3 regions of the Ensifer sp. ENS08 genome follow, and region 1 is predicted to be linked to each of the others. Evidence: predicted binding sites of a transcription regulator. Region 1 holds the regulator's gene; each other region holds the start of a gene.
What was found. Region 1 encodes LexA, which represses DNA repair genes until DNA is damaged. Its sites were predicted from a motif close to TGTTCNNNNTGTGTTCNG; they were not measured.
Positions count from the first base shown of each region.

Region 2: the regulator LexA is predicted to act here: its motif matches at 2,191-2,208, upstream of IB272_RS06235 (ribonuclease).
Region 3: the regulator LexA is predicted to act here: its motif matches at 2,389-2,406, upstream of parE (DNA topoisomerase IV subunit B).

Region 1 covers NZ_JACVBF010000003.1:54,360-58,570, reverse strand. The annotation lists gene IB272_RS10240 (hypothetical protein) at 1-271, shown strand, start outside; gene IB272_RS10235 (thermonuclease family protein) at 493-1,227, shown strand; tRNA gene IB272_RS10230 (tRNA-Cys) at 1,380-1,453, shown strand; gene IB272_RS10225 (hypothetical protein) at 1,660-1,992, shown strand; gene lexA (transcriptional repressor LexA) at 2,081-2,803, opposite strand; gene IB272_RS10215 (hypothetical protein) at 3,040-3,336, opposite strand; gene IB272_RS10210 (hypothetical protein) at 3,660-4,211, shown strand, end outside.
Region 2 covers NZ_JACVBF010000002.1:144,770-148,980, forward strand. The annotation lists gene IB272_RS06220 (thiamine pyrophosphate-binding protein) at 1-87, opposite strand, end outside; gene IB272_RS06225 (DMT family transporter) at 135-1,088, opposite strand; gene IB272_RS06230 (alpha/beta hydrolase) at 1,100-2,035, opposite strand; gene IB272_RS06235 (ribonuclease) at 2,222-3,004, shown strand; gene ettA (energy-dependent translational throttle protein EttA) at 3,214-4,211, shown strand, end outside.
Region 3 covers NZ_JACVBF010000003.1:333,957-338,167, forward strand. The annotation lists gene IB272_RS11625 (UbiA family prenyltransferase) at 1-1,162, opposite strand, end outside; gene IB272_RS11630 (phospholipase) at 1,393-2,313, opposite strand; gene parE (DNA topoisomerase IV subunit B) at 2,526-4,211, shown strand, end outside.

The DNA.
Region 1 (4,211 bases):
GCATTTCGGCATTGATCCGCAAACACGACAGATCGTGCTGGGCAAATGGCGTATCGCGCTGCCCGACTCTCCGCTGCTGCGCATCCTGCTGGGTTCGCTGCTGGTGTTCTGCGGTTTTCTCGGTTTCCTGCCCGTGCTGGGCTTCTGGATGATACCGTTGGGCCTGATCGTGCTTTCCCACGACATTCCCTCGGTTCGCCGCCGCCGTCGTCGTCTGGCCGTCTGGTGGGCGCGCTGGCGCGGGAAGGCCAACTCCTCGAACGGCTCCTGAGCCGGACGCCGATTTAACGATCTTGTTGTCGAGGCAGGGCGGTCGGCAGTTTTCGGTTCCTCGCGGCCGTCCCGTACCAATTCCGAATCTCTCAACAAGGGCCGTGGCCGCGCAGGCGAATGACCGGTTCCTCGCGGTCTTCCCCTCTGTTGGGGTGCCCTCGAAAACTTTTCGGCAACCCATCAAACGCATAATGCGGTCTCGAATCAGGATGGGGACCGATGGCCAAAGCCACTACGAAACGTCGACGCCGCAGTTCGGGCCGAAGCACCAGCAAACAGGGCGGCATGGCGCCGTGGTATCTGGCCGCAGCGCTCACCCTTGGCGGCGTCATGGCCTACGACCATCGCGCCGATTTGCGGCACTGGCCGGTGGTTTCGGATGTCATGGCCCTTGCATCGCGATCGGAAACGAAGCCGAAGCCTCAGCGCGCGGTTCCTGAAGCGCAGGAGCGCGTTGCGCAGCAGGCGGATAGGCACAAACCAAATCCGAAGCCCAACCCGGCGACGAAGGTTGTCCTGGCCGCCCCGGTGCCGTCGGTGAATGTCGGCGTCACGCCGCCAACCCCTCTCGTGCGGCCCAATGAAGAGGTGAAGACGGCATCCATCCGTACCGATCAGTTCTATTTTTGCGGCATTCGCAACGACAACTGCGTGATCGATGGCGCGACCTTCGTCTTCCATGGCGAGACGATCCGCGTCGCCGATGTCGATGCACCGCGAATCCGCCAGGCAAGCTGCGACAAGGAGCGTTCGCGCGGCTTCTACGCCAAGCAGCGCCTGCGCGAATTGCTGAATGCAGGCGACTTCAGGCTGATCTCGGCGGGAGGGCGATCAGATGCCAAGGCCGGCGAGAAACTGCGCCTGGTCACCCGCGGTGACCAATCTCTTGGACGTGTACTCGTTTCCGAGGGGCTCGTGCGGCCGTGGGAAGGGCGCCCGACGCCCTGGTGCTGAGATCAGCTGGGAGACGATCGGCGGACATCGTCGATCGTTCTGTGGAAAGTATCCGTCCTGCAATTCGACGGCGCGTTTTTCAGAAAATGCCTCTTGCGGTTTTTCTGCAATCATTCTAAATCCGCGCCAACGCTTGGTTATCCGAGCTGTGAGGCCTCGTGGCGGAGTGGTGACGCAGAGGACTGCAAATCCTTGTACCCCGGTTCAATTCCGGGCGAGGCCTCCAATAATCTCACCTCGTTAAATTTGGTTTGGCGTTCTGCCTTAGGGCAGCGCGGTAAAATTCGCGACACGTCCGCGCAAGCCACGTCTCCTATGCCTCCGTCGGATCTTATCGCTTCGGTGAATTCGGTAGAGGGGGAACGATGACTCCGCTGAGATCAACCGCATCGGTAGCGTCCGTCAACATTAAGAACGGAGGCAATGGCATCAATGAAAAAGAGACTGATCCTGACGGCGTTGGCGTGTTTTGCGGCGACCGCTATGGAGGCGCGCGCGGACGACCTGGTTTTCCAGCTGAAGAACAACACCGGCGCGGTACTGACGAATTTCTATACGTCGCCGGTCGGCGTCAATGAATGGGAAGACGATGTTTTCGGTCGGCAGGTCCTGAACCCCGGCGAGAGCATGGAGATCACCATTGCCGACGGGCGGGACGTCTGCAAATACGACATGCGATTCGAATTCGAGGAAGGCTCGGCCCTCGATACGACCGAGGACACGCAGGATCTCTGCGAACTCGGCGAATACACGATCCACGAATAAGCGATCTGGATTTCAGGTCGCCTTAAATGGAAAGAGCCTCGCCACTTTCAGTGGCGAGGCTCTTTTGATTCGGCGTTCTGCCTGGAATTCAATGGTAGCGGCGGATCAGCCCGACGAGCTTGCCCTGGATTTTCACGCGATCCGGTCCGAAAATGCGCGTCTCGTAGGCGGGGTTGGCCGCTTCGAGCGCAATCGACGCGCCCTTGCGACGGAAGCGCTTCAGCGTCGCTTCCTCGTCGTCCACGAGCGCCACGATGATGTCGCCGGGATTGGCCGAGTTGCCGTTGCGGATGATCACCGTGTCGCCATCGAAGATGCCGGCCTCGATCATCGAATCGCCCTTTACTTCGAGGGCGTAATGCTCGCCGCTGCCGATCATGTCGAGCGGAACGGTAATGTCATGGGTGTTGTTCTGGATCGCCGAGATCGGCACGCCGGCAGCGATGCGGCCCATCACCGGGACGGAAACAGACGTGCTTTCGGCGACCGGCGCCGGCTTCGGCGTGGCAGGAGCGGCGGCCGGCGGCTTTCCGAGGCTGCCCTCGATCACGCTCGGCGAGAAGCCTCTGCGCGGCTGTTGCTGGCCGGCGGCGTAGGCTTCCGGAAGCTTGATGACTTCGAGCGCGCGCGCCCGGTTCGGCAACCGGCGAATGAACCCGCGTTCTTCGAGCGCCGTGATCAAACGGTGAATGCCGGACTTCGACGCCAGGTCGAGCGCATCCTTCATTTCATCGAAAGACGGCGGTACGCCCGACTCCTTCATGCGTTCGTGGATGAACAGAAGCAATTCCTGTTGCTTGCGGGTCAGCATGGCACGTCGCTCCAGAGGCGTGAAACAAATCAAGAACAGACACTATCTGTTCCATATGTGTTCCGCAAGTGCCTAAAATTCCGTGAATTCAGGCAATTGGCTGCTTCTGTGGGGGTCGATTGGTCACTTTTGCGGGAGCGGGGCGGTTTTCGGCGACGGTTGCGTCCCAAAACAGCGCCGGGCAGGCCGGTCGCGCGCGTGATTCGAACGAATCGCGGCTCTCTTCGCGGAGAGACTTAAGTCGCTTGCGAGGCCGAGCAGGCGTCTTCGAACTCCTTCACCGTCTCGGCGCTGTTGTCTTCCGGAAGCACTGCGTCGGCCGCATCGGTCGCAACGGGCGTATCGCCGTCATAAACGAAGGACTGGATGTAGAACGCGAGCGCGCCCTTCCAAACATTGCGTCCATCGATCTGATGGCACGGTACGGCCCGTTCGAAATCGGTCTGGAGTTCATCCACCGTCGCGGCACTGAGCTTGACGTCAGGCATATTGGGCGATGCGACTATCGAAGCGAGAAGCAGGGCGGCAAGCACGGTGATCGTCCACTTGATGAAGGGGTGGGACTAAGGGTTGGTAAACGATGTGAACCGCGCTTTCGTTCCGAAGTCCAGCAAGCATGGCGATCACTCTGCCATGTTCAACAGCTCTTTGCCCGCAGGCTGTGGCTGATTTGCGCCAGCCGCTCCATCTCGACCTCGTCTCGGCCGTTCTTCATGGACCGGCGCGGAGAATGCATCGGAGCTGCCAGCTTTCGCATCGGGCCTGGGGCGCGCAAAAATCCCTGCGGGGAAGGGCCTTCACCGTCTCGACAGGCCTCTAAAAAAAGATAACTTTGCGTGGAAAGTGGGGTGGTTGCATGCATAGATTGTCGTTGGTGGTGCTCGGCCTGTTGCTCACGGCTGGAGCGGCGTCTGCCGAAGAAGGGCGTTCGAATATCTGGAAACGGATCAACGCCTGGACGGTGGGATCCGATCCTTCCCTGGGAGGCTCGTGTTACGCGGCGACGAGCTATGACGCCGGCGCTATCCTTCGTATCGGCTTTTATCCGCGGGGATCGACGAACCTGGCGTTTCTTTCGATCGGCAATGCCGAATGGAAATCCATCGAGCCGCAGCGGGAATACGATGTTGCCTTGCAGCTCGACCGTGGTCGTCAGTGGCCGGCCGTTGCGTTCGGTGTTGATCTGACCGGCGCCAAGGCCCTTGTCGTCAACTTTTCCAACACCGACTTCTTTACCGAATTCGTTCGCAAGAACACCTTGGCGCTGGCCTTCGAGGGGCGCGTCGTCGCGAGCCTCAGCCTGCGTGATTCGATGAAGGCGGTAAGCGAGATGTTCAAGTGCCAGGAGGCGGTGAGCGCCTTGATCCCGAATGGCGGTCAGGGAGCGGCGAACGATCCCTTTGCGGGC
Region 2 (4,211 bases), on a different contig from region 1:
GAGATAGCTTTCCCCCGGCACGCAGGCGATGCGCTTCACCCCGTTGGCGACGAGCGCGTCAACGATGAGCTGACCTCCAGTTTTCATGATATTCCTCCCGATGGTCTTTCTTTTGTTTTCAGATGGCTTTGTTTTCAGATGGCTGGCGACACCGGAGCGACGCTCGTGTCCTTGTGCACGCGGCGCTCGCGCCAGATGATGTAGAGGCCGGAGCCGATGATGATGGCGATGCCGAGCCACTTCAGCGCGTCGGGCAGGTCGCCGAAGACGAGCCAGCCGAAGATCGTGGCCGAAACGATTTCGAGATACTGCAGCGGCGCCAGCACCGAGGCCGGGGCGGCGCGATAGGCATAGACGCCGAGCACGCCTGAAATGGTGGCGGTGACGCCGACGCCGAGCAGGTAATACCAGGTGTACCCTTCCGGCCAGACCGGATCGAAGATGCCGGAACCGGTGCCTTCGCCGAAATAAAGCAGCACGAGACAGAAGAGCGCGCCCCAGACGCCGGCGTGAAACTGCATCGACCAGGGGTCCTCATTTTGCGCGACCATGCGGGTGACGAGCAGGAAAACGGCAAGACCGAAGGCGGCCACAACAGGCAGAAGGGCGATCCAGCCGACCTCCTGCATGCTCGGCTGGATGACGAGCAGCGCGCCGAAGAAGCCGACGCCGCAGGCGGTGTAGCGCCGCCAGCCGATCGTCTCCTTCAGGAAGATGCTGCCAAGGATCGTGAGGATGATCGGCTCGACGAAGAAGATCGCGATCGCGTCGGCGACTTCCATGACCTTCAGCGTGGTAATGAAGGAGAGCATGGTCACGACCAGCAGACCGCCGCGCAACGCGTGCAGCCCGGTCTTCTTCCAGGTGAGATCAAACAGGCTGCCGCGGAAGAGCACGATCGGCAGGATGAAGACGACCTGCAGCAGAAAGCGCACGGCGGTGATTTCGGCCGAGGGAACGGTGGCGATCGCGAGCTTGGCGAAGATGTCGATCAGCGGCGACAGAAGCACCGAGATCACCATCAGCGTCAGCCCGAAGGAGATGCGGTTGTGGTCGGCGGCGATCTTGGGAAGCGACATGTCGGCCATGATATTCCCGGTCAGCGCCGCCCTGCGACGGCGCGCAGGCACCAGGCGGCAAAGTCGGCCGTCGCCTGGTCCCGGCCGAGTTCGTTCAGTGTTTCGTGGCGCATGCCGTCATAGACGGTGACGCTAACGTCGCTGAGACCGGCGGCTTTCATCTTCGTGCCAAGCCAGCGGACGGCGTTGCCCATCTCGGTCGACGGGTCAGCGCTGCCGCCGACGAGATGAATGGGCAGGTTTTTCCGGAGCCGCGCCAGCCGGTCGGGCCGGGCTCCATCGAAGGACAGGCGGAAAAGATCGAGCCAGAGCGAGACCGTCGCATCGAAGCCGCAGAGCGGGTCGGCGGCGTATTTGGCGACCTCGGCATCGTCGCGCGACAACCAGTCGAGATCGGTCTTGCGATCCTTGATGGCGCCGCCCCACATGCCGAAGGTGAGCTTGGTCAGAAGCGGGCTCGGCACGTCAGACCCTTTGAGCGCCTTTTCGATCTTCAGGATCACCTGTCCGCCACGGCCGGCAAGGCCCGGCCGGAAGTTGGAGTTCCAGACGGCAAGCGCATCGTAGAGGCCGGGATCGGTTTCGGCGGCATTGAGCGCGATCAGTCCACCCATGGAATGGCCGAAGAGGATGACCGGCAAGCCCGGATGGGCGGTGGTCGCAATCTCCCGCACTGCCCGGATGTCCGCGAATATCTTGTCGAGGCCGTCGCGGCTTGCGAACATCCCAAGCTGGGCGTCAGGCGCCTGCGTCGCGCCGTGGCCGCGATGGTCGTGGGCATAGACATGGAAGCCGTGGCCGGCCATCGCCTCGGCAAAGCGGGCATATCGGCCGGAATGCTCGGCAAGGCCATGGCTGACGAGAAGGATGCCACGGGCTTCTGTGGTTGCCGGAAAATGCCGCCAGCTCAAGCTGGCACCGGTCGGGCTCTGATGCGTCTTCACCTGCCCGAACATCTCTACTCCCGGAAGCAATCGACAGACCTTTGAGATTTCAAATCGATTTGCGTGGCAAAGGCAATCGCCGCTTGTTGATCGTTGCGCATGAGGTCACAAGCGATTTGACGGTGCATTACATTAGGGGTTGCAATTTTCCCGTTTTGGGCGATATTTGTTCCCGTTTTGTTTTTGCGGGAGTATATCATGGTCCGTTTTTGTAAAGCGATATCAGGTTCTGTGGCGGGCATCCTGGCGGCGCTGACGCTGTTGCTTGGTTCCGGCGCCTTTGCTGCCGGTGAAGACGCATCCAAGGGTGCTGCGCCGGCAAGTTCAACCAGCCGCACCGACTACGTACTGGCGGTCAGCTGGCAGCCCGGTTTCTGCGAGACGCGGCCGCAACGCAAGGAATGCGAGAGCCAGACGGCGGAACGCTTCGATGCCACCAACCTCTCGCTGCATGGCCTGTGGCCGCTGCGCAAGAGCTATTGCGGGGTCGCGGCAGAAGCGCGGGCAACCGACCGCAAGGGCAGCTGGCTAGAGCTGCCGAAGCTTGCCATGGCCGACGACACCGCGGCGCGGCTGCTTATCGCCATGCCCGGGGTACAGTCCGGTCTCGACCGGCACCAGTGGCTGCGAAGCGGCACCTGCCAGAGCGGCTCGGTCGACGACTATTTCTCGGTGCAGCTGCGCATGCTGGAAGAGCTCAACCGCTCGGCGGTCGGGGCACTTTTCCGCCAGCGTGTGGGTGCGGAACTCGATGAGGCGGCGATCAAGCAGGCCTTCGACCAGAGTTTTGGCGCTGGAGCCGGCGACCGGGTGCGCATGCGCTGCCAGACCGTGCAGGGCCGCAGCATCATCACCGGGCTGACGATCGGGCTCACGGGCGATGTCATGAAGGCTGCGAGCCTCGGGCCGCTGATCCAGGCCGCAGGCACGACCGAGTTCAAATGCGCCAAGGGTATCGCCGATACTGCCGGTCGCGGGTAGGGCGTTTCGCCCGGTCGGCCGTGGCAGCGCCTTATGGTGCGGCCTGGACCGCGCCGGCTTTAGGCGCCTTCCGGGAGAGCCTGCCGGGCGTTCCGATGGGGATGTTCGTTTTGGGATAGGGCGGGGGCGGATGCCTTTGATCATTGCCCCCTTCCTATAATTCGCCTACATAGCGGGCAAATTTCCTTATCCCTGCGGAGCATTCCCTCATGGCACGTCAGTTCATCTATCATATGGCCGGGCTTAATAAGTCCTACGGCGCGAAGAAGGTTCTCGAGAACGTTCATCTGTCGTTCTACCCGGATGCCAAGATCGGTATCCTCGGCCCCAACGGCGCCGGTAAGTCGACGGTTCTGCGCATCATGGCCGGCCTCGACAAGGAATTCACCGGCGAGGCCTGGGTGGCCGAAGGTGCGACCGTCGGATACCTGCCGCAGGAGCCGCAGCTCGATCCGACGAAGACGGTGCTTGAAAACGCCATGGAAGGGGTTGCCAAGAAGAAGGCGATCGTCGACCGCTACAACGAACTGATGATGAACTATTCCGACGAGACGGCGGAAGAGGGCGCCAAGCTCCAGGATATCATCGACAGCCAGAACCTCTGGGATCTGGAAAGTCAGGTCGAAATGGCCATGGAAGCGCTGCGCTGCCCGCCGGGCGACGCGGAAGTCACCAACCTGTCGGGCGGTGAAAAGCGTCGTGTCGCGCTCTGCAAGCTGCTGCTCTCGCAGCCGGACCTGCTGCTCCTCGACGAACCGACCAACCACCTCGACGCCGAGACGATCGCCTGGCTCGAAAAGCACCTGCGCGAGTATCCGGGCGCCGTGCTGATGATCACCCACGACCGTTACTTCCTCGACAACGTCACCGGCTGGATCCTCGAGCTCGACCGCGGCCGCAGCATCCCCTACGAGGGCAACTACTCGGCCTACCTGGTTGCGAAGGCCAAGCGCATGCAGCAGGAAGGTCGCGAAGAGGCGTCCCGCCAGAAGGCGATCGCTCGCGAACAGGAATGGATCGCATCCAGCCCCAAGGCTCGTCAGGCCAAGTCCAAGGCGCGTATCCGCTCCTATGACGAACTGGTCAACGCGGCGGAAAACCAGCGCCCCGGCGACGCGCAGATCATCATCCCGGTCGGCGAACGTCTCGGCCAGGTGGTCATCGAGATGGAAGGCGTCACCAAGGGCTATGGCGATCGCCTGCTGAT
Region 3 (4,211 bases), 280 kb from region 1:
CGAAGTCGACAGCGAGATAGCCACGCCCCGGCACGTTGCCACCGTCCTTGTCCTCGAATTCGTGCAGCTCGACGTAACGCTTCACCAGCGCGAGGCTCAGGAAGAAGAAGATCGCAAAGGACACCAGCCAGAAGGACAGTTCCGTGCCGGTCGCGGCCGCACCAGCGACGATGCGTGTGGTGTAGAGGCCGGCGAGCGTGAACACGTCGACGAGCAGCTTGCGCTTCAGCACGAAGGTATAGGCCGTCGTCGCGCAGGCGTAGAAGGCGAGCACCCCGGCAAACTTCCAGGGCAACAGAAGGGTCAGCGCCACGGACGCGATGATGAGGCAGCCTGCAAGCACCAGCGCTGTCGGCACGGACATCTGGCCGCTCGCGAGCGGCCGGTAACGTTTCTTCGCATGGCGGCGATCGTTGGCAAGGTCCGAGAGATCGTTGATGACGTAGACGGCGGATGCGAGGAAGCTGAAGGCAAAGAAGGCGATGATGACGCTGACGATCGCATCGAAATGCAGCACCTCGTGGTTGAGGATCATCGGCACGCCGATGAGCACGTTTTTCGCCCATTGATGCACGCGGATCGACTTCAGCGGCGCAAGCACGCTGACCTTGCCGGTATCGAGCCGTTCGGCATCATGGGTGCGACGCCATTTTTCCGCGGCCGCATCGGGCGAGACCACGATCGCGCGGCGTGCCACCTCAAAGACGGCGATATCGTCACGGCTGTTGCCCATGTAGTCGAAGGCGCCGTCGCCGTACCGCTCTACCAGCGCCCGGCGCTTGTTGCTGCTCGTCAGGTTGAGCGCGTCGGTCGAATGCATGACCGAGGAGAACATGCCGACATGGGCGGCAATGTCTTTTGCGACGGACGGTGCTGCGCCGGTCACGAGGACGAGTTCTCGCCCGCTCTTCTTTTCCTCCATGAGCCGGTCGATGACGGCCTGCCGATAAGGCCAGTCTTCCGCACGGCGACCGGATCTAAGGGCCACTTCGTGCTTCAGGCGTGCCTTACCTTTTGCCAGCCAGACCAGCATCGGAAACAGCATCAGCGGATTGCGCAGCAGGATGATCGCCGCCCCTTCCCACAGGGTGTCGGCGGCCAGCAAAGTGCCGTCAAGATCCACACACAGCGGAATGTGCCGTGTCTCGGTGCGCGCGTCCATGAAGTCCATCCCAGCCATAGTTGCCGGTATCATCACGACTTCAACTTTCCAGAGTGGAAACGTAGGCCTTGGTTTCGCTCGCAAATTGGCGGGCTGGTTAACAAATCCACAGCAGCAGGGCGACGCCTATCGCCTGTCGCGTGAACGAAGATTCACACGCCAGGCCTTAGGCTCTTGTTTTGATGCATGTCGCTGCCGCAAAACCGCTGCACACTTTTGCGCGACATGCATTAGCGGCTGCCGATCCAGTTCAGCGCATCGCGCCAGTCGGTCATGCGCACTGGCGTTCCGTGCGAGCCGGTTTCGAAAAGCACGAAGCGCGTCGGATAGCCCTTGGCCTTGAGAGAGCGATAGAGCGCCTTCTGGCCTTCGGCGGGATAGACGCTGTCACGGCTTCCATGGCTGAAGAACATCGGCAGCTTCGCCTTGTAGGCGGCACTTTTCGTGAAGTCCGGATCACTGACGCCGCCCATGACCATCATGCCGGAGAGTGCTGCGACGGCGGAGGCGTCGCGCGAGACACCCCAGCAGATGAAGCTTCCCATCGAGGCGCAGGCGAGCACGACCGGACGGCCTCCGGAACGTTCGGACGCGTATCGAACCAGGCCGGCGATATCGGCGGCACCTGCCGTATCGAAGGACCGGACGCTCGGGGCGTAATAGACGCCGCCATTTGCGACGGCGAGGTTCTTCAGCCGGTTGAAGTTTCCACCGAAGGAAAAGTCGTTGGCACCGAGCCGACGGTCGCCGCCGCGGCCATGGATGAAGATGACCGAGAAGCCGGCGCCGCGATCGGGGCCGACACGGGTCACGTCGAGCGCGCGGCCACCGATATCGAGCGTTTCATTGGCCTGCTCGTTCTTCACGCCAAGCGACACATAGGCGCGCTTCACCCGGCGTTCGGGGATTTCGTCGCGTTCGTTGATATCCCGCAGTTCCTGGTAGTCGATCGTCAGATCGTCACCGCCATCCTCCTGGCCAAGCACCTTGGCATAGGAGAACAGATCGTCCTTGTAGGGCTTGAGCGTCTGCGCCTCTGCCGGCGAGGCGGCAATTGCCAAGGCCAGGGCGAACAGGCAGGCACGAAACGGAAAAACAACTGTGGACACGGCCAAATGACGGGCTCCCTCTTTCGCCGCAAGCCTTGCCATTGGCCGCACCGCAAAGCAACACTTGGCCCGAAACACGGCCGTTCGTGCGAAAAATCATCGGCGGCCGGCGCCAGAAATTCTCCTTTTGTTCGCGTATCCTGTGAGAGTCTGGCAGAATTCAGGTGATTCGACCGCCGGGGGATGGCGGCAGAGCCTGGGGCTTGCTATGGCCTCTGGCATTCCCGAACGACAGGAACGATCCGAACGGCCCCATGGACGACAACAGCGACCTCTTCTCAATGCCCGAGCAACCGAAGGCCGTACAGCCGAGCGCCAAGCCGGCCGTGGCTGCAGCCCCCATCGCGCGCGAAGAGCCGCGCCCTGCCCCGAAAGGCAGCGATGGCAGCGATTACGATGCGTCGGCGATCGAGGTGCTCGAGGGCCTTGAGCCGGTCCGTCGTCGTCCGGGCATGTATATCGGCGGCACCGACGAGAAGGCGCTCCACCATCTCTTTGCCGAAGTCATCGACAACTCGATGGACGAAGCGGTCGCCGGCCATGCGAACTTCATCGAGGTCCATCTCGACGCGGACGGGTTCCTGACGGTCACCGACAACGGCCGCGGCATCCCGGTCGAAAACCATCCGAAATTCCCCGGCAAGTCGACGCTCGAAGTCGTCATGACGGTGCTCCATGCCGGCGGCAAGTTCGATGGCAAGGCCTACGAGACCTCGGGCGGTCTGCACGGCGTCGGCGTTTCCGTCGTCAACGCGCTCTCCGACGCGCTCGAAGTCGAGGTTGCCCGCAATCGCAAGCTCTATCGCCAGCGCTTCTCCCGCGGCATTCCGCAGGGCGGGCTCGAGGAACTCGGCGACGTGCACAATCGCCGCGGCACGCGCGTCCGCTTCCATCCGGACCCGGATATTTTCGGACCGCACGCGCATTTCGAGCCCGGCCGGCTTTTCCGCATGGCGCGCTCGAAAGCCTATCTCTTCGGTGGCGTCGAGATCCGCTGGTCCTGCGATCCGTCATTGCTGCAGGAAGGTTCGGAGATCCCGGACAAGGCCGTCTTTCACTTCCCTGGCGGCCTGAAGGACTATCTGGCGGCGACGCTCGGCAAGGAATTCACCGTTACCCGCGAGATCTTCGCCGGCAAATCGGAGAAGGCCAACGGTCACGGTTCGCTCGAATGGGCGGTCACCTGGTATGGCGGCGACCAGCAGGTTCATTCCTACTGCAACACCATTCCGACGCCTGAGGGCGGTACGCACGAGGCGGGCTTCCGCATCGCGCTGACCAAGGGACTGAAGAACTATGCCGAGCTGAAGCAGAACAAGCGTGCAGCGCTCATCACCACCGATGACGTGATGATTTCAGCCGCCGGAATGCTGTCGGTGTTCATCCGCGAACCGGAATTCGTCGGCCAGACCAAGGACAAGCTAGCGACAGTCGAAGCACAACGCATCGTCGAAAATGCGCTGCGCGATCCCTTCGACCACTACCTTACCGACAATCCGGCCGAGGCCGACAAGCTGCTCGACTGGGTGGTCGAGCGCGCCGAGGAGCGCGTGCGCCGGCGCAAGGAAAAGGAAGTCAACCGCAAGACGGCCGTGCGCAAGCTGCGCCTGCCCGGCAAGCTTGCCGACTGCTCGCAGAACACTGCTGAAGGTGCCGAACTCTTCATCGTCGAAGGGGACTCAGCAGGCGGCTCGGCGAAGCAGGCGCGCAACCGCGCCAACCAGGCGATCCTGCCCTTGCGCGGCAAGATCCTCAACGTGGCGAGCGCCGGTCGCGAAAAGCTCGGCGCCAACCAGCAGATTGCCGACCTCATCCAGGCGCTTGGCTGCGGCACCCGCAGCAAGTACCGGGAAGAGGATCTGCGCTACGAGCGCATCGTCGTCATGACCGACGCCGACGTCGACGGCGCGCATATCGCCTCGCTGCTGATCACCTTCTTC